DNA from 2 places in the Arthrobacter sp. fls2-241-R2A-172 genome. Region 2 is predicted to be linked to the other one. Evidence: predicted binding sites of a transcription regulator. Region 2 holds the regulator's gene; the other holds the start of a gene.
The links. Region 2 encodes LexA, which represses DNA repair genes until DNA is damaged. Its sites were predicted from a motif close to TCGAACANNTGTTCGA; they were not measured.

Region 1 (9,484 bases), on a different contig from region 2:
CGGTCAGCCTCGTTATGAGGCATCAGCGGGACATGAGCTCGTCCCGTGGCTGGGTTGTCGGGCTAGTTGGCGGCGTCGATCTCGGCGAACACCTTTTGGGCCGTCTTGAACGCTGAATTGGCCGACGGCACACTGCAATAAATCGCCGTCTGCAGCAGGATTTCCTTGATCTCGTCCCTGCTGAGTCCGTTGTTGAGGGCCGCCCGGACATGCATGGCGAGCTCCTCCCAGTGACCGTGCGCCACCAGGGCCGTGAGGGTGACCGCGGAACGCATCTGCCGGCTCAGGCCGGGCCGCGTCCAGATGCCACCCCACGCGATCCTGGTGATCATGTCCTGGTAGTCCTCGGTGAAGGAGTCCTTGTTGGCGTTCGCCCGGTCCACGTGCGTATCGCCCAGCACTTCGCGCCGGACAACCATGCCGGCGTCGTAAATGTCCTGGGCGGTGGCATCCGGTTGGACGGCACCGTTCCGCGCTGCGCCGACGCCCTCGGGGTTTACAGAATTCACAGTCCGTTCTCCTTCATGAAGGTCCGCATCAGCCCGGCCACCACGGCCGGTGCCTCCGCTGGCGCAAGGTGCCCCACGCCGTCGAGCGCTTCCCCAACGGCGAAACCGCCACCCGCCCGGATCCCGGCAACGGTCTCTTCCGCCATGGACGGCGGCGCCACAGTATCCTCGACGCCGGCGATCGCCTGCGTGGGGACCGTGATGCTCCCGAGCTGCTCGCGGACATCGAAAGCAGCCAGGGCTTCGCAACAGAATGAGTAGCTGAAGCGGTCGGCATCGCGGAGGGCGTGCAGGAGCCGGCTGCTGATCTCCGGCTGGCGGTCCATGAATCCTGGGCCGAACCAACGCTCAGCAGAACCCTGGATCATCACCGGCGTGCCCAGCTTGCGGACAGTTTCCGCGCGTTCCAGCCACCCCTCGGGCGTGCCGAGCTTGGGTCCGGAGCACTGGACGGACAGGCTGCGGAGCCGGTGGCCGTGCTTGATGCCGAGCTGCAGCCCGGTGGCCCCACCCAGCGAGACGCCAGCGTAATGGAACCTCGCGCCCGGGGCCACCGAATCGACAAGATCGACGACGGCGTCCGCGAGTTCCGCGACATCAAACCCTTCGCTGGTGGTCGGCGAGATGCCGTGGCCGGGGAGGTCCCAGCCGATGACGTCGTACTCATCGCCGAGAAGGGCTGCGGTTTCCGTCCAGAGCACGGTGGACGTGCCCAGCGACGGGCCAACCACCAGGAGCGGCTTGGCTCCGAGTTCCCGCTGCGGAGACAGCAGCACTGCCTTGACTGTCGGCTTAGCCACGGGTGGCTCCTTTCGTGGAAGTGTCATGGGAGTAGGCGGCGAGGATCCGGCGGCTGATCTCGCGTGCCTCGCCGAGGTAGCTCGCGGGGTCCAGGAGCGCCTCCAGCTCAGCGTCGGAGAGCTTGTCCGACGGTACGGCCTCACGAAGCAGCTTGCGGTAGGTGTCCGCCTGCTCTGCGGCAGGTACGGTGAGGGTTTCGTCGACGACGGCCTGCAGCTTTTGCTTCCCGTCCTCGCCCAGGAGAGGGGCGACGGCGGCCGCCACACCTTCGCTGAGCAGCAGCGGACCCGAAATCCCCAAGTTCCGGCGCATGGCGTCAGGGAAAACGCGCAGGCCTTCCGTGAGTTCGCGGACGTGGCCGGCCGCACCGGCAGCCAGTGCCAACAACTGGCGCAAGGCCGGCCATTCACTATGCCAGGCGCCGTCCGGGCGTTCGTCGTTGAAGGTGGCCGCTGCGAGGTGCAGCTGCGACGCGAGGCCGGGGGCCTGCAACGCCGCACTGCGTACCAGCACCGACAGCACAGGGTTCTGCTTCTGCGGCATGGCCGAGGAAACGCCGCGCCCGGCAGCCAAAGGTTCGCCGAGTTCGGCTACTTCGGGGCGGCTGAGGAACAACAGGTCCGCGGCGATCTTGCCGAAGGAGTCGATCAGGGCGGCGAGCCCGTCTCCCAACGACGTGATAGGCAGGCGGTTGGTGTGCCAAGGAGCCGGAGCAGGTGCCAGACCGAGCCGGGCAGCCAGCGCATCCGCGAGAGCGAACGCCGTTGTGCCGGAACCCGCTGTCAGCTTTGCCCCGGAGGCAAGTGTTCCGCCGGCACCGCCGAACTGGACCGGCAACTCCAACGATTCCAGTCGCCGTGAAGCTGCGGCAACCCCTTGGAACCACTGTGCTGCCTTGAGCCCGAACGTGTACGGGAGGGCATGCTGCGTCAGGCTCCTCCCGACGCACAGCGTGTCCGCATGCTGTTCTGCCAAGGTGGCCAGCGCCGTCGTCGTTGCTCTGACATCAGCCAGCAACGCAGAGACGGTGCGGCTGGCGAGCACCATGAGGGCGGTGTCCAGGACGTCCTGGCTGGTCAGCGAGGTGTGGACGGCTTTGGCGGCGCCACCACCCGTGATGTCCAGGGCTTTGACGCGGGCACGGAGTTCTCCGAGTAATGGAATGACCGGGTTTCCACCACCCTGCGCGCGTTGGGCGATGAGGGCGAGGTCGAAGTGACTGGCGTCGGCGGCTTCGGCCACCACAGCGGCGGACCCTTGCGGGGCCAGCCCGGCGTCCTCGAGGACAGCCGTCCAAGCCGCTTCGACGTCGAGGATTGCCGCGATCACGGCACGGTCACCCGTCAAGGCCGTGACAGCGGACGACGCCGAAACGGGGCTGAGGAGGCCGAAGTCGCCGTCGGTCATGGGGTTGCCTGATCCCCGGAAGCCAGATCCAGCGAGCCGTCCTGCTGGAAGTCCAGGAACACGGTTTCGTCGCCGCCCTGCAGGCGGATGTCCCAGGTGAGGCCGCCGTCGGGGTCGCGGCGCGCGATCAGGGTCTTGCGGCGTTCGGGATCGAGGGAGCTCAGCAGCGGATCGTTGGCCAGCGCTTCCTCATTTTCCGGCAGGTACACGCGGGTGAAGAGCCGGTTCATGAGGCCGCGGGCAAAGACCGCCACGGAGATGAACGGTGCAGCTCCAGCCTTAAGCGGCCCGGGGTTGACCGTGGTGAACGTGTACACGCCGGAGTTGCCCACGGCCCCGCGGCCCCAGCCGGTGAACGTGTAGCCGTCGCGGACCAGGGAGCCGGTGCGCTGGACGATGTTGCCCTCGGAGTCGGGCTGCCAGATTTCCAGGATGGCGTCCGGGATGGTGTTGCCGGCGCCGTCATAGACAGTTCCTTGAAGCCGGATGCTGCCCGGGCTGCCAGGTGCCAGGAGTTCGTTGTCCTTATTAAAGGGAAGGGCGTAGCCGTAGAACGGGCCTACGGTTTGGCCCGGTGTGGGTGCCAGCTTGCTCATGCGCTTACTCCTCGTCCCCGGCGTCGCCGTATGCTTCGTTTTCCGTCCAGGTCCGCTTGGACCCGGTCAGGATGATGTCCCACTTGTAGCCGAGGGCCCACTCGGGGCTGGTCAGCTCATGGTCGTACTGGGCGACGAGGCGGTCGCGGGCGTCCTGGTCCACGATCGACTGGTAGATGGGGTCCAACGGAAAGAGCTGGTCACCCGGGAAGTACATCTGGGTGACGATGCGCTGGGTGAACTCCGATCCGAACATGGAGAAGTGGATGTGGGCCGGGCGCCAGGCGTTCAGGTGGTTCTTCCACGGGTACGCGCCGGGCTTGATGGTGGTGAAGCTGTAGGAACCGTCCGCCCCCGTGATGCAACGCCCGACGCCGGTGAAGTTCGGGTCCAGCGGGGCGGGGTGCTGGTCGCGCTTGTGGATGTAGCGGCCTGAGGCGTTGGCCTGCCAGATTTCCACGAGTTGCCCGGCAACCGGGCGTCCGTCGCCATCGAGGACACGGCCGGCAACGATGATGCGCTCACCCTGGGGCTCGCCGTTGTGCTGGATGGTCAGGTCCGATTCCAGCGCGTGAACATCTTGGTGGCCGAACGCCGGCGAGTAGAGCTCGATGGTCTCCGGGTCCGCGTGGTGCAGGCTCTTGGTGGGGTGGCGCAGGATGCTGCTGCGGTACGGGGCGTAGTCCAGCCGGGGCATGGTTTCGGGCCCCTTGCCGTCCTTGACGGCCTGGGCGTAGCGGTTGCCGATGGCCTGGATCTCAGCACTGAGATCTGCCTGGGTTTCCACCTTCTTGGTGTCGTGCGCGGCGTGTGGCTCAGCTGGCGGCACGAGTTCCTCGGTTTCGAGAGCTTGTGCGGTGTGGTCTTGCGGCACAGCCGGCTCCTTTCATTTGTGGTTTCGGTTTAGTCCGGGCGGCTATGCCCGGTGGAGCGAGTCGTATTGGACGGCGTGGCGCACCGGGGCGTTGGGCGCACCGTAGCCGTCGTAGTTGCCGCGCCGCTCCACCATTTCGAAGAACACACTGCCCACTGTGGCGGTGTAGAAGTGGAGGAATTCGCCGCTGGCGTCCCGGTCATACAGGAGGTTCAGTTCCTTGAGGGTGGCCAGGAATCCGGGTTCAAGATCGAACCGGGCATCCAGGTCCTCGTAGTAGTTGGCCGGAATCTGCAGGAACTCCAACCCCCGATCGCGGGCGGACCGGGCTGTTGCCACGAGGTCGTCCACGGCGAAGGCGATGTGTTCCTGGTACGTTTTGCGTGCCTTTTCGGCCTGCTGCGCCGGCGCGAGGTTCAGCACCAGCCGCACGGCTTTGTTGCCAGTCTGCATGACTTGGGAGCGGACCAGGCCGCTGGGGCTCGGAACCTCGGCGAAGGGCTGCGGTTCCAAGGCCAACGCACTGGTGTAGAAGAGGACAGCCTCATCGAAGTGCTGCCACGGCTGGGCCAGGTTCACGTGGTCGATGACCGCTGTTTGGCCGGCGCCGGCGTGCTCCAGCCCCTCACCAAATTCGTGCGTCCATGCGGCGGTCCCGTCCGGGCTGCCTTGGCAGAGGAAGATCTCGGTGGAGTCCGGCGCTGAGATGCCCTGGAACACCTCTTCGTCGGCCTGGACCTTGCGGGCCACCACAGGGGCCTTGAGTTGCTGGGCGCGAGCGGAGGCAAGCACTGGCGAATCGACGTCGAACCCCAAAGCGGCGATAGCCGGTTCCGCATGGTGCGGTGCTTGTTCGTTGATGATCACGCGCGCCTGGCCCATGGTCCAGAGCTGGACGTCCTTGGTGCGGTGGCGGCCCTCGAACTCGAATCCGAGTTGGCCCAGGAGCTTCTCGAGCTGCGCGGTGTCGTCAGCCTTGACCTCGGCGAAGTTGAAGCCGGCGGGTTCGTTCACCTTGGGCAGCGTGGCAAGTTCCATGGGATAACGACGGCGGGTGGCGGCTTTGCCTTCCGGTGCCGCTGCTGTTGGGGTGCTCGCGAGCCACTTGGCGCTCTGCTCCTCCAGCCAGATCAGCGAGCGCATGGCATCCACTGCGGTCCGCTCAACGTCGGACTGGCGGAACACGTCGTTGAACACTTCAAGGGAAACCGGGCCCGTGTAGCCTGCCCGGACAACGTGGCCCATGAACTTGGCGAGCTCGAACTGTCCCTCCCCGGGGAAAACCCGGTAGTGCCGGCTCCAGGAGAGGACATCCATGGAGAGCTTGGGGGCATCGGCCACCTGGACGAAGAAGATTTTTTCCGCATCGATGTCCTCGATGGGCGCGGTGTCCCAGTCGCGGGAAAGGATGTGGAACGAGTCCAGGCAGGTGCCGAGGTTGGGGTGGTCCACCATCTCAACCAGGCGGTAAGCGTGCTCGTAGTCGTTGACGTACTTGCCCCAGGCCAAGGCTTCGTAGGCAACCTTCACGCCGTGGTCCCCGGCCAGCGCCGCGAGTTCGGCGAGCTGTTCAGCCCGCAGCTGGTCGTCGTCAATGGTTGCCGTGGCCACGTTGGAGCACACCAGGATGGTGTCCATGCCAAGGCGTTCCATCAGGTTGAACTTTGCCTCTGCACGCTTGAGGTTGGCCTTCAGCAGGTCCGGAGTGACGCCGTCGAAATCCCGGAACGGCTGGTAGAGGTCAAGGCCCAAGCCGAGATCGGCGGCCATCTTCCGGACTTCCTCCGGGCTGAGGGATGAGGTGACCAGGTCCTGCTCGAAGATCTCGATGCCGTCAAAGCCCGCAATGGCGCAGGCCTGCATCTTCTCTTTCAGCGTGCCGGACAGGCAGACGGTGGCGATTCCGGTGCGCATCAGCGGGAAGCCTTTGCCAGGGTGCCCACGTTGAGGGTGGCAGCGGTGTCTTCCAAGGCGATCAGCTCCAGGAAGTGGGCCCGCATCCGCTCACGGTCCGCAACGCGTCCCGTGATGAGTTGGAAGGCGTCTGCGGCCTGACCGACCGCCATGCGACCGCCGTCGAGGACGGCGCAGCCCTTGGCCCGGGCCTCGCGGACCAGCTGCGTTTCGATGGGGCGATACACGATGTCCGCAACCCAGTGCCGCGGCTCCAGGAGTTCGATGTCCAACGGCAGGCCCGGGTGGGCGGCCATGCCAATGGGCGTGCAGTGAACCAAGCCGTCAGCGCTGGGCATGAGCTGTGGGAGTTCGTCCGGCGTGCGCGGCGTGACGCTCGCTTCCGGAAAGAGCTCGCCGAGTTCCGCGGCGCGCTCAGCCGCCCGGTCCGCATCCATGTCCACCAGGTCCAGTTCCTTGACGCCTGCCGTAAGCAGTGCGTAGGCGACGGCGGACCCGGCGCCGCCAGCGCCCAACTGGACGACGCGGTTGAGTTTCGCGTCCGGAAGTCCGTCGGCGAGCGCCGAGCCAAAGCCGGAGAAGTCCGTGTTGTGTCCGATGAACCGGCCGTCCTGAACCAGGACCGTATTGACGGCACCCAGGCGCGCGGCGTCGTCGGAAATTTCGTCGAGGTGCTTCATCACCAGCTGCTTGCAGGGGTGCGTGATGTTCAAGCCGTTGAAGCCCATGCGCTGGGCGGCGGTCAGGAGATCCCCGACGGCGGTGGCCGGCAATGCGAGTTCAAGCAGGTCGACGGGGCGGTACAGCAAGCGAAGGCCCTGCACATCGGCTTCGCGTTCATGCATGGGCGGAGTGAGCGAGGGCATGACGCCTTCGCCTATCAGGCCCACCAGAACGGATTCGGCTCGGTTGCTCATCCTCAAGCTCCTTCTAACTTCAGCACCGCGGACAAGTGGCGTTTTCTGGGCGCCGCGTGCCGGGTGTTATTTACGTTACTACAGATGTTCATATTCCGCACGCTTGTTCTTATCGCGAACAAACACTAGTTACGGTTCGCGTTGTGGGGCCCGCTCTGCGTGGTATTCCTGGGATTTAGCGCGCAAAGCTGGCCTCACAACGAGGGATCAGCGCCTCGGCAGGCGGGCCGCGAGTTCGGCCGCGGCCTCTTGCAATGTGGGGACGTGCGCGATGAGCTCCTCCATGGTGAGCCGGAAGACCGGCACGGCCGTGGCCAAGGACGCGAAAGCGTGGCCCTGGGAATTGAGGACGGGAACGGCGACGGCGCGCATGCCGATTTCGTTTTCCTCGTCCATCACTGCGTAGCCCTGGCGGCGCACCTGCTCGATCTCAGCGCGGAATGCGTCACGATCTGTGATGGAGTGCTCCGTGAGCGCCTCCAACGGAAGCTCCTCCAGGAGTCGCTTGCGCTCGATTTCCTCCTCGAAAGCCACAATCGCCTTGCCCACTGAGGTTGTATGCAACGCTCCCAGGTGGCCGGGGTCGCTGGTGACGCGGAACGTCTTGGGTCCGTCCACCTTGTTCACCGTCAGGTGATGGTTTCCATCCCGGACGGACAGGATGGTGGCCTCATGGGTGCGCTCGGTGACCCGCTGGAGGACCGGCAAGGCTGTGGCCGCGAAGCCGTGGTGGTTCGATACCCGCTGGCCCAGCTGGAATACCCGCAGGCCCAGGTGATACCGCCTTCCGTCGGGTTCGTAATCGACGAAACCGTCGCGGGTCAGGGATCCCAGCAGGCGGTAGGTAGTGCTGAACGGGAGGCCCGCACTCCTCGCCAAGTCCGCTGCACTGGCCCCACGTGGTTCTTCGCCAAGCAATACCAACAGGCTCAGGGCCTTGCCGACCATGTCGGTCTTTGTGTCGTCTTTCACACTCATGGTTCGATGCTCTCACATGGTGAGAGCTATTTCTAGATGGTGGGGACATCTGTTGACAAGTGACCGCACTCACAGCCACTATTGCTGTATTGCACAAGTAGCTCTCACCATGTGGTTACTTTGAGGGATGATCTGGCCGCACCTCGCTCTGGTCTCCCACAGACGCTAGATCCGCGACATCGTCGTCACAGAAGGAACACCCAATGAGCCAAACAATGCCGTCAGCGACGCCAGGCACTGAAACCATCACCGGAACACCCCGCAAAGCAGCCCTCGCCAGCTTCCTGGGCAGCGCCGTCGAATACTACGATTTCTTCATCTTCGGCTCGGCGGCAGCACTGATTTTCCCGCACGTCTTCTTCCCGGACGCTGATGCCAACGCATCCATCATGTCCTTCGCGACCTTTGGCTTCGCCTACGTCGCCCGCCCCATCGGCGCCATCATCCTTGGCCACTTCGGCGACAGGATCGGCCGCCAAAAAGTCCTCATGTTCACCCTGGTGCTCATGGGTGCGGCAACGTTCGTCATCGGCTGCCTCCCGGACTTCAAGACCATCGGCTGGTGGGCACCCGTGCTGCTGGTCCTCGCCCGCCTTGCCCAGGGTCTTTCGGCCGCAGGTGAGCAGGCCGGCGCATCATCGATGACCCTTGAGCACGCTCCGGACAACCGCCGCGCGTTCTTCACGTCGTGGACCCTGACCGGTACGCAGGGCGGCCAGATCCTTGCGGCCCTCGTCTTCATTCCCGTGGTGGCATTGCCGGACGAGATCAAGTACGGCATCGGCTGGCGCATCCCCTTCTGGCTCAGCGCCGTGGTGGTCATTGTGGCCTTCTTCATCCGCCGCACCCTTCACGAGCCGCCGGCATTCGCGGAGGCCAAGAAGAACAACCAGATCTCCAAGCTTCCCGTCGCCGACCTCCTTCGCCTGCACTGGCGCGATGTCCTCCGGGTCGTTTGCTGCGCCTTCATCGCCGCCGTCAGCACCGTGTTCGGCACCCTCGCCATCAAGTACGCCCAGGATGTGGCGCACGTCAACAGCACCATCACGCTGTGGTTGGTTGTTGCGGCCAACGTCGTAGCCCTCGGAACCCAACCATTGTTCGGTAAGCTCGCGGACAAGATCGGCCGGAAGCCCGTCTTCATCTACGGAGCCATCGCCAGCGCCATCATGACCCCGGTGTTCCTGCTGACCCTCGAAGGCGGCAATGTTCCACTCATGTTCCTGGTCTCCGTGGTCTACTTCGCCTTCGGATACGCAGCAGCGAACGCCGTATGGCCTTCCTTCTACGGGGAAATGTTCAGCACGAAGGTCCGCTTCTCGGGCCTGGCCATCGGCACCCAGCTCGGCTTCCTCATGGCAGGATTCGCTCCGGCGATCGTGACTGCACTTGGCGGGACCAAGCCCGGCGGATGGGTCCAGATCTCCATCTTCACCGCAGTGATTTGTGCCATCGCAGCAGTCTCCGCGATGACGGCCCGCGAATCAG
Region 2 (9,484 bases):
CCGCATAGACAGCCACCGGACGGGCTTCAGAATGCCACGCCTCCAAAGCCGCCGCAGACGTGAAGACGGGCATCGCTGTTCTACCATCAGGGGCCTTGAGTGTGATCAATGCCATATCGGCCTGCTTGTCCGCATGCAGGCCGTCGACGCCGTCCGCTTCCTCGGCGAGTTGCGCGACAACCGGGACAAAGACCCTGGCAGTGGCAAGAGCTTCCACGACGCCGGCCTCAGTCCCGGTACCAGCGATGAGTGCAGCGATGGCCGAGGCGTAGCCGGGATCAGCCGTACCGTCGTCGTCCTCGAAGTTGTGGATCCTGGCGTCGTCCCCGCTGAGGCTCCGACCAGCCCACGGGCGTCCCGCCGAATCAGTTGCTCCCCCGGCACCCTTCAAAGCGGCGGCGATGTGTCCTGGGAGCTGACGCCCTCCGTGGCCTTGTTCTTCGTGCTGGTGTCCAGCCTCGTGCGGCATCAGCGTCGACCGGCGACGTCCAGGGCCTCAGGCAACGTAAAGGCACCGGCATACAGGGCTTTGCCCACGATTGCGCCTTCGACGCCCAGCGGCACGAGTTCCCGCAGGACCCGGAGATCTTCGAGGCTTGAGATGCCGCCCGAGGCCACCACAGGCTTGCCCGTCTTCTCGACCATCTGGCGCAGCAACTCCACATTGGGACCCTGCAGCGTTCCGTCCTTGGTGACATCGGTGACCACGTAACGGGCGCACCCGGCGTCCTCGAGGCGTGCAAGGACCTCCCAGAGGTCGCCGCCTTCCTTGGTCCAGCCACGACCAGCCAGGGTGGTGCCGCGGACATCAAGTCCGACGGCGATTTGGTCGCCGAAGCGCTCAATGGCCCGACGGGTCCAGTCCGGGTTCTCCAGCGCGGCGGTGCCGAGGTTTACCCGTGCCACGCCCAGTTCCAGCGCCCGCTCCAACGACTCGTCATCCCGCAGGCCGCCGGACAACTCCACTTTGACGTTGAGCTGCGAGACGACCTCACTGATGAGCGCGGCGTTGTTCCCCCGGCCGAAGGCTGCGTCCAGGTCCACCATGTGCACCCACTCGGCGCCTGCGTCCTGCCAGTTCAAGGCAGCTTCGAGCGGTGTTCCATAGCTGGTTTCCGAACCCGCTTCACCCTGCAGGAGGCGAACCGCCTGGCCATCGACGATATCGACGGCGGGAAGGAGTTCCAGAACGGACTGGGTGGAGGTGGTCATGAGTGTCCTTGAAATCGTGGGGGCGCGGATTAGTTACCGGGCAGCGTCAGGAGGTAGGCGGCCAGCAGGGACATCCCTGCCAGCACGTAGAAAGAAACTGAAACCCAAGTGGGCTTCTTTTGCTGATGGAAGGAAATTCCGCCCCCCACCAGCACGCCGGCGAGGCCCATGAGGACAACCGACCACATCTAGGCGGCACCGCTTTCAGGGGTTTCCGCTGTTGACGCAGGCCTGCGCAGGCCATCCACCCAGTTGCGGAGGAGCCGGGCTCCGGCGTCACCGGACTTTTCGGGGTGGAATTGGGTAGCGCAGAGGGGCCCGTTCTCCACGGCGGCGATGAAGCGCGCGCCGTGCTCGGACCACGTCACCATGGGAGGCGCCATGCGAGGCTGGACGACGTCGAAGTTCCATTCCTGGACGCCGTAGGAGTGCACGAAGTAGAAGCGCTCCTGCTCGACTCCGGCGAAGAGCTTGGAGCCCTCCGGGACGTCCACGGTGTTCCACCCCATGTGCGGCACAACGGCTGCGGGGAGCAACTCCACCTTGCCGGGCCATTCGGCCATGCCTTCGGACTCCGTACCGTGTTCGACACCTGCCTCGAAGAGGACCTGCAGTCCAACGCAGATAGCGAGCACGGGCCTGCCACCGGCCACCCGGCGGCCGATCATGCGGATGGCGTCGACGGCCTTGAGTTCCTTCATGACAGTCTCGTAAGCACCGACGCCGGGAACAACCAGGCCGTCGGCGTTGAGAACGTCCTCGGGCTTGGCACTCAACAACACGTGGGCACCGGCACGTTCCAGCGCGCGGACCGCCGAACGGACGTTGCCGGAGCCGTAGTCCAGCACCGTTACGGTGGGCTTGCCTTCCGGTGAGGACGGCTTGATGACGGCCACGGTGTCGGTAACCGCACCGTCCTTGAGGACCTGGCTGCTCATAGCGCTCCCTTTGTTGAGGGGATTCCCTCGACCCTCGGGTCTGATTCAACTGCGGCACGAAGGGCCCGTGCGAACGCCTTGAACTGGGCTTCCACGATGTGGTGCGGGTCGCGCCCCGCGAGCACCCGCATGTGCAGGCAGATACCCGCGTGCAGGGTAATGGCTTCAAAAACGTGACGGGTCAGCGAGCCCGTGAAGTGTCCGCCAATGAGGTGGTATTCCTGGCCCGCAGGCTCACCGCCATGCACCAGGTAGGGCCGTCCCGAAACATCAACCACCGCGTGGGCGAGGGCTTCGTCCAAGGGAACGGTTGCCTCACCGAAGCGACGGATCCCGGCCTTGTTTCCCAGGGCAGTCCGCAGGACCTCGCCGAAGGTAATGGCTACATCCTCCACGGTGTGGTGGGCGTCGATGTGGGTATCACCCGTGGCCTTGACAGTCATGTCAATCAGGGAGTGCTTGCACAATGCCGTCAACATGTGGTCATAGAAGGGAACCGAGGTGCTGATGTCCGAGACACCGGAGCCGTCCAGGTTGATCTCCACCAAAACGGAGGATTCGCTGGTGGTGCGCTCCATGCGCGCGGTGCGGGCAGCGGACGGCGTGGCGCCGGTTTCGCTCATTGGGACGTCCTTCTACACAAAAGTTGGATGGGGTCTATTGACAAGTTTAGGCGGGCCGTGATGCTTGGCTGTCCAAAAGGCCTTCCAAGGCAACAAGGAAGGCCGTGGTTTCCGGCTCAGTCCCGGCGGTCACCCGCAAGTGGCCCGGAATTCCTACGTCACGGATCAGCACTCCGGCATCGAGCAAGCCCTGCCAAATGGTCTGCGGGTCCTCGAGGCCGCCAAAGAAGACGTAATTGGAGTCCGATGCGGCAGGCTTGAGGCCCATCCGCAGCAACTCGGTGACAATGCGGTCGCGCTGGACTTTGATGTCCTCGACATCGGCCATCAGCGCTTCCCTGTGGCTCAGCGCCGCGAGGGCGGTTGCCTGCGTAATGGCCGAGAGGTGGTACGGAAGCCGGACCAGCCTGATCGCATCCGTAACCTCCGGCGCGGCGGCCATGTAACCCAGGCGCGCGCCGGCCAAGGCAAAGGCTTTGCTCATGGTCCGCGAGACGATCAGCCGTTCCCGTCCTGGCAGCAGAGTCAGGGCGCTGGGCGTGTTGTCGTGCGCAAACTCGTGGTAGGCCTCGTCAACGATTACGATCGCCTGGCTCGCTTCGCCGGCTTCGTAGACCGCCTCAACGACGTCCAGCCCGAGCCCCGTCCCGGTGGGGTTGTTGGGAGAACACAGGAAAACGATGTTGGCGCCGGTCTCCCGGACCTGGTCAGCGGCCGATTGCGCGTCCAGTCCGTAGTCGTCGGCCCGGACTCCCCGGACATATTCCGTGTCCGTGCCGCTGGCGAGAAGCGGGTACATGGAATACGTGGGAGGAAAACCCAACGCCTTGCGACCAGGACCACCAAATGCCTGGAGTATCTGCTGGAGGACCTCGTTCGATCCATTGGCCGCCCAGATGTTGTCACGGGAAAGACCATGACCCAAGTACTCGGCCAGCGATTCGCGGAGCTCAGTGAACTCGCGGTCGGGGTAGCGGTTCAAACCAGTGGCAGCAGCGGCGACGGCCTCCGTAATGGCGGCCTGCACATCGGCCGGGACGCCATGGGTGTTCTCGTTGACGTTCAGCAAAATGGGGACATCAAGCTGCGGTGCGCCGTAGGGGCTCAGTCCACGCAGGTTGGTCCGGAGGGGAAGTCGGTCAAGTCGCTCAAGCTGCTCACTCACCCAGTCAGTTTAAGGGGCCGCTGCGACCGCCAACTAACTGTGACGCCGGGCCACTCCCGTTTCGCGCGGGGTCCGGCACTTAGTTGGCGGGCACGAAGAGCTGCTGACCGGGCTGGATACGGCCGCCACGAAGGTCATTGAGCTGGATGATTTCCGAGATGACATCGCGGGGATCCCGCTCAGGAGCTGCCGCGCCTGCAATACCCCACAGGGACTGGCCCGGCTGGACAGTGACTGTAACGGCGACTGGAGGTCGAAGCTGAGACTGCGAGTCGGAGGCCTTTGCGGGCGCGGTGATGAAACCGGCAAGGCTCAGCAGCGCAGCCACCAGCAACATAGCGGGGATGCCGAAGAACACAATCCGCCCCCGACGGGTCAGGCGCAGGCGAGCGGGAGCCTGGGTGGTGCGGAAATCAGCGAACGTAGTGATTGCGGACATGAGCTGAGCCCTTCTGAGCTATTGCCAATGAGCCGGATGCCCGGCGCCTGGCTGCCAATTCTTGGTGTTCTCCTGTGCCGGCCCTTGCTTGTTCGAACACTTTCTTCGAACAACGGGGCTCAGCGTCAGGTTTATAGAACACATATTCGAACCTTGCTATGACATTTTTAGCACTTATCAACGAACGGTGTCGAGACTCGCTAGAACAAATGTTTGATAAACGCCGGTGGCTGCCCTACGTTTGAGTGAAGAAACAGCACTGTTTCAGTGGAACAGGAGGGTCTGACATTTTTGCGGGCCCGACATCCCCGGACACACACCGGGGACGGAATGGAAAGGCATTGGCGAACATGGCAGCGAAAGCCACGGGCGGCGCGGTACCCCTGCGGAGCCAACAGCCTCAAAAGAGCCCCAAGAGCCTGACCGTCCGTCAGAAGAAGATCCTGGAGACCATCCAGAGGTCCGTGAATGACAACGGATACCCGCCCAGCATGCGTGAGATCGGTGACACCGTCGGCCTTGCCAGCCTCTCCAGCGTCACCCACCAGCTGTCCCAATTGGAAAAGCTCGGGTACCTCCGCCGCGATCCAAAGCGTCCCCGGGCCATGGAAGTCCTGATGCCCTTGACCCTGGACGGCGGTCCTATCCCCGGCGTCGAAGCACCCACGGCGCTTCGCAGCACGGGCGGACTCGCTGTGACGGAACTGGCCAGCGCCAGCGATACAGCGATGGTTCCGCTGGTGGGCCGCATCGCCGCCGGTGGTCCCATCCTGGCCGACCAGACCGTGGAGGACGTACTCCCCCTCCCGCGGCAACTCGTAGGGCATGGCGAGCTGTTCATGCTCAAGGTCGCCGGAGATTCCATGATTGACGCGGCCATCTGCGACGGGGACTGGGTAGTGGTGCGACGCCAGAACGACGCCATCAACGGAGACATCGTCGCCGCACTCCTGGACGACGAAGCAACCGTGAAAACCTTCCGGCAGCGCGACGGACATACGTGGCTGCTCCCCCAGAACACCCAGTACGAGCCCATCCTTGGCGACCAAGCCACCATCATGGGCAAAGTCGTCTCTGTGCTGCGCTCCCTCTAGCCCTCACGCGGGTCCTGAGGAGCCCCTAGGAGGCCTTTTCCGACCCCAGGCGCTCCAGGACACCTCGGACTACTTTGCGGTCGGTTGTGGCCCAGAATGGCGGCAGGGCAGCCCGAAGGAACCCGCCGTAGCGTTCTGTGGAGAGCCTGGAGTCCAGTACAGCCACCACACCCTTGTCACCGGTTGATCGGATCAGGCGTCCAGCTCCCTGGGCCAACCGAATGGCCGCGTGGGTGGCCGACACGGCCATGAATCCGTTTCCGCCGGACTGCGCGACCGCCCGTGAACGGGCGGTCATCAGGGGGTCGTCCGGACGTGGGAAGGGAATTCGGTCTATGACCACCAGCCGGCAGGAGCCGCCCGGAACGTCCACCCCCTGCCACAGGGACATGGTGCCGAACAGGCAGGTGTCCGGCTCGTCCGCGAACTGCTTGACCAGCGCAGCCATGGTGGACTCACCCTGGCAAAGGATGTCGACGTCAAGGCGGAGCCGCATGGCATCGGCCGCTTCCTCGGCCGCCCTCCGTGAGGAGAACAGGCAGAGCGCTCCCCCACCCGAGGCCCTGATCAGGTCTTCCAACTCGTCAAGGGCTTCCGGCGATGTACCCCGACCAGGCTTGGGCAGGTGCTTGGCCACATAGAGCACACCCTGCTTGGGGTAGTCGAAAGGCGACCCCACATCGATGCCCGTCCAGCTCGGGGCGCCGTCACCGATCAGGCCCAAGCCACCGGCGGCCGGTTCAAAAGCCGCGCCTATGGCCAGCGTGGCGGAGGTGAGGACCACCGTGTGGCCGGCAAAAAGGCCTTCACGCAAACGGCCTGCGACGCTCAACGGCGCAATGTTAATGAGGGCGGGTGCTGTTTCATCAGGCTGGGAGTAGCCCTGCTGGGGGTCGAAGTTGCTGTTTCGCGAGAACCACACCACTTCCCTGTTCTCCTTGGCGGCGAGCAGGCGTTCGCACAATTCCAGGATGAGCATGAGCCGTGAGCGCGCCAGTTGCCGACCGCCGTCGACCGCGTTGGAAGAGTCCGTCTTCGAATCCGAGAGGGCCGCGCGTGTGGCGTCGCGCAACTGGTCAAGGCAGTCGAGCTGTTCGTCGTTGAGTCCGTTGGGCAACAAGCCATTAGGCACGCCTGCGATGGCCATATCCAGCCGGTCAGCCGCAGCGTTGAGGGCATCCACAGTAATGGCCGTGTGCTTGCGCGCACTGGACGCTGCAGCATGGACCATGGCCACGGACAGCTGACCGGACACGGCTCCGGTCACGCGGTCCTGAAGTTCGTGGGCCTCATCGACCACCACGACGTCGTACTCGGGGAGCACGGCCAATCCCTCAAAAGCACTCACGGCCAGCATCGCGTGATTGGTGACGACGACATCGGCCTCAGCCGCACGGGACCGCGCGAGTTCGCTGAAGCATTCCTCAGCCAACGGGCATTTCTGCGCGCCGAGACACTCCATGGACGTGACCGAAACCTGCCGCCACGCACGGTCGGTGACTCCGGGCATGAGTTCGTCGCGATCACCGGTGGATGTCTTCTCGGCCCACTCGCGAAGTCGGACCACTTCCTTGCCGAGCTGCGACTGCGGCCCGCCCATGGAGGCAGCGAAGTGCGGAACGCTGGTGTCCTCACCCAGGGAGAACAGTTGCCCTTCGGAGGGCTCCTCGCTGGGGAAGCCGCCCTCAAGTTTCTGCCGGCAGACATAGTTTGCCCGGCCCTTCACCAACGCCACGTTGACGGGGCGTTCAAGGGCGGGATTAATGCTCTCCAACAGCCGCGGAAGGTCGCGGCCGACAATCTGGGTCTGCAATGCCAAGGTGGCGGTGGACACGAGCGTCGGTTTGTTGCTGTCCATCGAATGCGCGATCAACGGAATCAGGTACGCCAACGACTTACCTGTTCCGGTCCCCGCCTGGACGAGCAAATGCTCCCCGGTCTCGATCGCCCGGGCAACGTGTTTGGCCATCTCGTGCTGGCCCGCACGGCTTTGTCCGCCCATGCCGGCAACAGCCCGGTCCAACAATTCGAGGGTGGCCTTTTCGCCCACCGACTCGACGGCGTCCGCCGCCACCTTCTCAACCATTGCTGACGAATGACTCCAGTTCGGCTGCCAGTCCTTCGCGGACCATGACAACCACGCGCGTCCCGGATTCCTCGTGGTCAAGGCTCAGGATTTCCGAGTCGGAGCTGTGCAGCTTGCTGATCATGTCGCCACGGTCGTAGGGAATCAGCAGCTCAAGGCGTACTCCCGGCCGTGGAATCGACTGGCTGATGTCCTCCAGCAATTCCGCGATGCCCTGGCCTGTGCGGGTGGAAACCACCGCATGGCGGGGCTCCTTTTGCTTGAGGCGCTCCACGACGAAAGGATCCGCTACATCCACCTTGTTCAGGACAATGATTTCCGGGACCTTGCGCGCATCCACTTCGGTGAAGACAGCCCGCACCGCGGCGATCTGTCCCTCGGGATCCGGGTGCGAAGCGTCGACGACATGCAGGATCAGGTCCGCATCCGCCACTTCCTCCAGCGTGGACCTGAAGGCCTCGATCAGCTGGGTGGGCAGCGAACGGACAAACCCCACGGTGTCGGCAAGTGTGTACCCGATGCCATCCGGGGTCTGCGCCTTGCGGACGGTGGGATCCAGCGTGGCGAACAGCGCATTCTCCACCAGGACACCGGCGTCGGTCAGTCGGTTCAGCAGCGAGGACTTACCTGCGTTGGTGTACCCGGCAATAGCGACGGACGGAACGGCATTACGACGGCGGTTGGCACGTTTGGTCTCGCGCGCCGGCTTCATCGCGGCGATTTCACGCCGAAGCTTGGCCATGCGCGTGCGGATTCGACGGCGGTCCAGTTCGATCTTGGTTTCACCAGGACCACGTGAACCCATGCCTGCTCCGGCACCACCCACCTGGCCACCTGCCTGGCGGGACATGGAGTCGCCCCAACCACGGAGACGCGGGAGGAGGTATTCGAGCTGGGCCAACTCAACCTGGGCCTTGCCTTCGCGGCTCTTGGCGTGCTGGGCGAAGATGTCCAGGATCAGTGTGGTGCGATCCACCACCTTGACCTTGACGATGTCTTCGAGTCCGCGTCGCTGCGAGGGTGCCAGTTCGGTGTCGACCACCACGGTGTCGGCACCCGTGGCTGCCACGATGTCCTTCAGCTCCTGGGCCTTACCTGATCCCAGGAAAGTCCCGGGGTCCGGCTTGGTACGGCGCTGGACCAAACCATCCAGAACCTCCGAGCCGGCGGTCTCGGCCAAAGCAGCCAGCTCGCGCAGCGAATTCTCTGCGTCTGCGAGCGTTCCCTCGGTCCACAGGCCGGCAAGGACGACGCGCTCAAGGCGCAACTGCCGGTATTCGACCTCGGTGACGTCTTCGAGTTCCGTGGAAAGCCCGGCCGTGCGACGCAGGGCCCGGCGTTCAGCCAGATCTTCCTGGTCGCCGTCGTAAATGCTGTGTTCCTGGTCCAGCGTCGAGATCGCCTGCGCCTTGCCGAACACGCTGTTGGCATCGTTGTCGTTGGATGCCTGCGCAGGTACATCCTTGGAAAGAATCCGATCGATGACGGCCTGGATTTGTTCAGGACTCATGTCCTGGGCGTCGGAATCGGATCCGGAGTGCTTCTGGGTGGTCATGGTCTCCTTAGACTGTTCGGCTATTCCAGAATAGTGCTGTTTGCTGTTTGATGGGGCGCTATTCGCGCTGGGCTGACGGGCTTGGGCCAAAAGGGGCCTCCTGTGGGCTGTGCGGCCGTGCCTCCAGGGCAGGGAAGGCCGCTGCGATTCAAACGAAATAGGGTTCGCGCGGAGGTCCGGGGGCAACCAAGGAAATTTACATCCGTTCTTCCTGCCAACCGTCGTCAACGGTTACGCCAGGGCACTGGATGGTGTGATCTTCTTCAGTGTCAGTCAGCTGCGCCATGCAGTGGCTGACTTTGCCAGGTGGGACCTGCCGGGCGGAAAGGCCGTGCGTTTGGCTCGGGGCCAAGCGGGCCTGCATCGCGGGCG

Region 1: the regulator LexA is predicted to act here: its motif matches at 7,114-7,129, upstream of QRM57_RS16950 (shikimate dehydrogenase).

What each region holds. Positions count from the first base shown of each region.
Region 1 covers NZ_JARVTB010000012.1:146,045-155,528, reverse strand. Annotated here, with positions in the region: gene pcaC (4-carboxymuconolactone decarboxylase) at 63-509, opposite strand; gene QRM57_RS16975 (alpha/beta fold hydrolase) at 506-1,309, opposite strand; gene QRM57_RS16970 (lyase family protein) at 1,302-2,717, opposite strand; gene pcaG (protocatechuate 3,4-dioxygenase subunit alpha) at 2,714-3,313, opposite strand; gene pcaH (protocatechuate 3,4-dioxygenase subunit beta) at 3,318-4,187, opposite strand; gene QRM57_RS16955 (bifunctional sugar phosphate isomerase/epimerase/4-hydroxyphenylpyruvate dioxygenase family protein) at 4,230-6,101, opposite strand; gene QRM57_RS16950 (shikimate dehydrogenase) at 6,101-7,018, opposite strand; gene QRM57_RS16945 (IclR family transcriptional regulator) at 7,226-7,996, opposite strand; gene QRM57_RS16940 (MFS transporter) at 8,200-9,484, shown strand, end outside.
Region 2 covers NZ_JARVTB010000016.1:74,694-84,177, reverse strand. Annotated here, with positions in the region: gene QRM57_RS19310 (SseB family protein) at 1-469, opposite strand, end outside; gene priA (bifunctional 1-(5-phosphoribosyl)-5-((5-phosphoribosylamino)methylideneamino)imidazole-4-carboxamide isomerase/phosphoribosylanthranilate isomerase PriA) at 469-1,212, opposite strand; gene QRM57_RS19300 (CG2302 family histidine operon protein) at 1,242-1,400, opposite strand; gene hisH (imidazole glycerol phosphate synthase subunit HisH) at 1,401-2,150, opposite strand; gene hisB (imidazoleglycerol-phosphate dehydratase HisB) at 2,147-2,773, opposite strand; gene QRM57_RS19285 (histidinol-phosphate transaminase) at 2,820-3,938, opposite strand; gene QRM57_RS19280 (LysM peptidoglycan-binding domain-containing protein) at 4,018-4,377, opposite strand; gene lexA (transcriptional repressor LexA) at 4,728-5,471, shown strand; gene QRM57_RS19270 (ATP-dependent DNA helicase) at 5,497-7,557, opposite strand; gene hflX (GTPase HflX) at 7,550-9,112, opposite strand.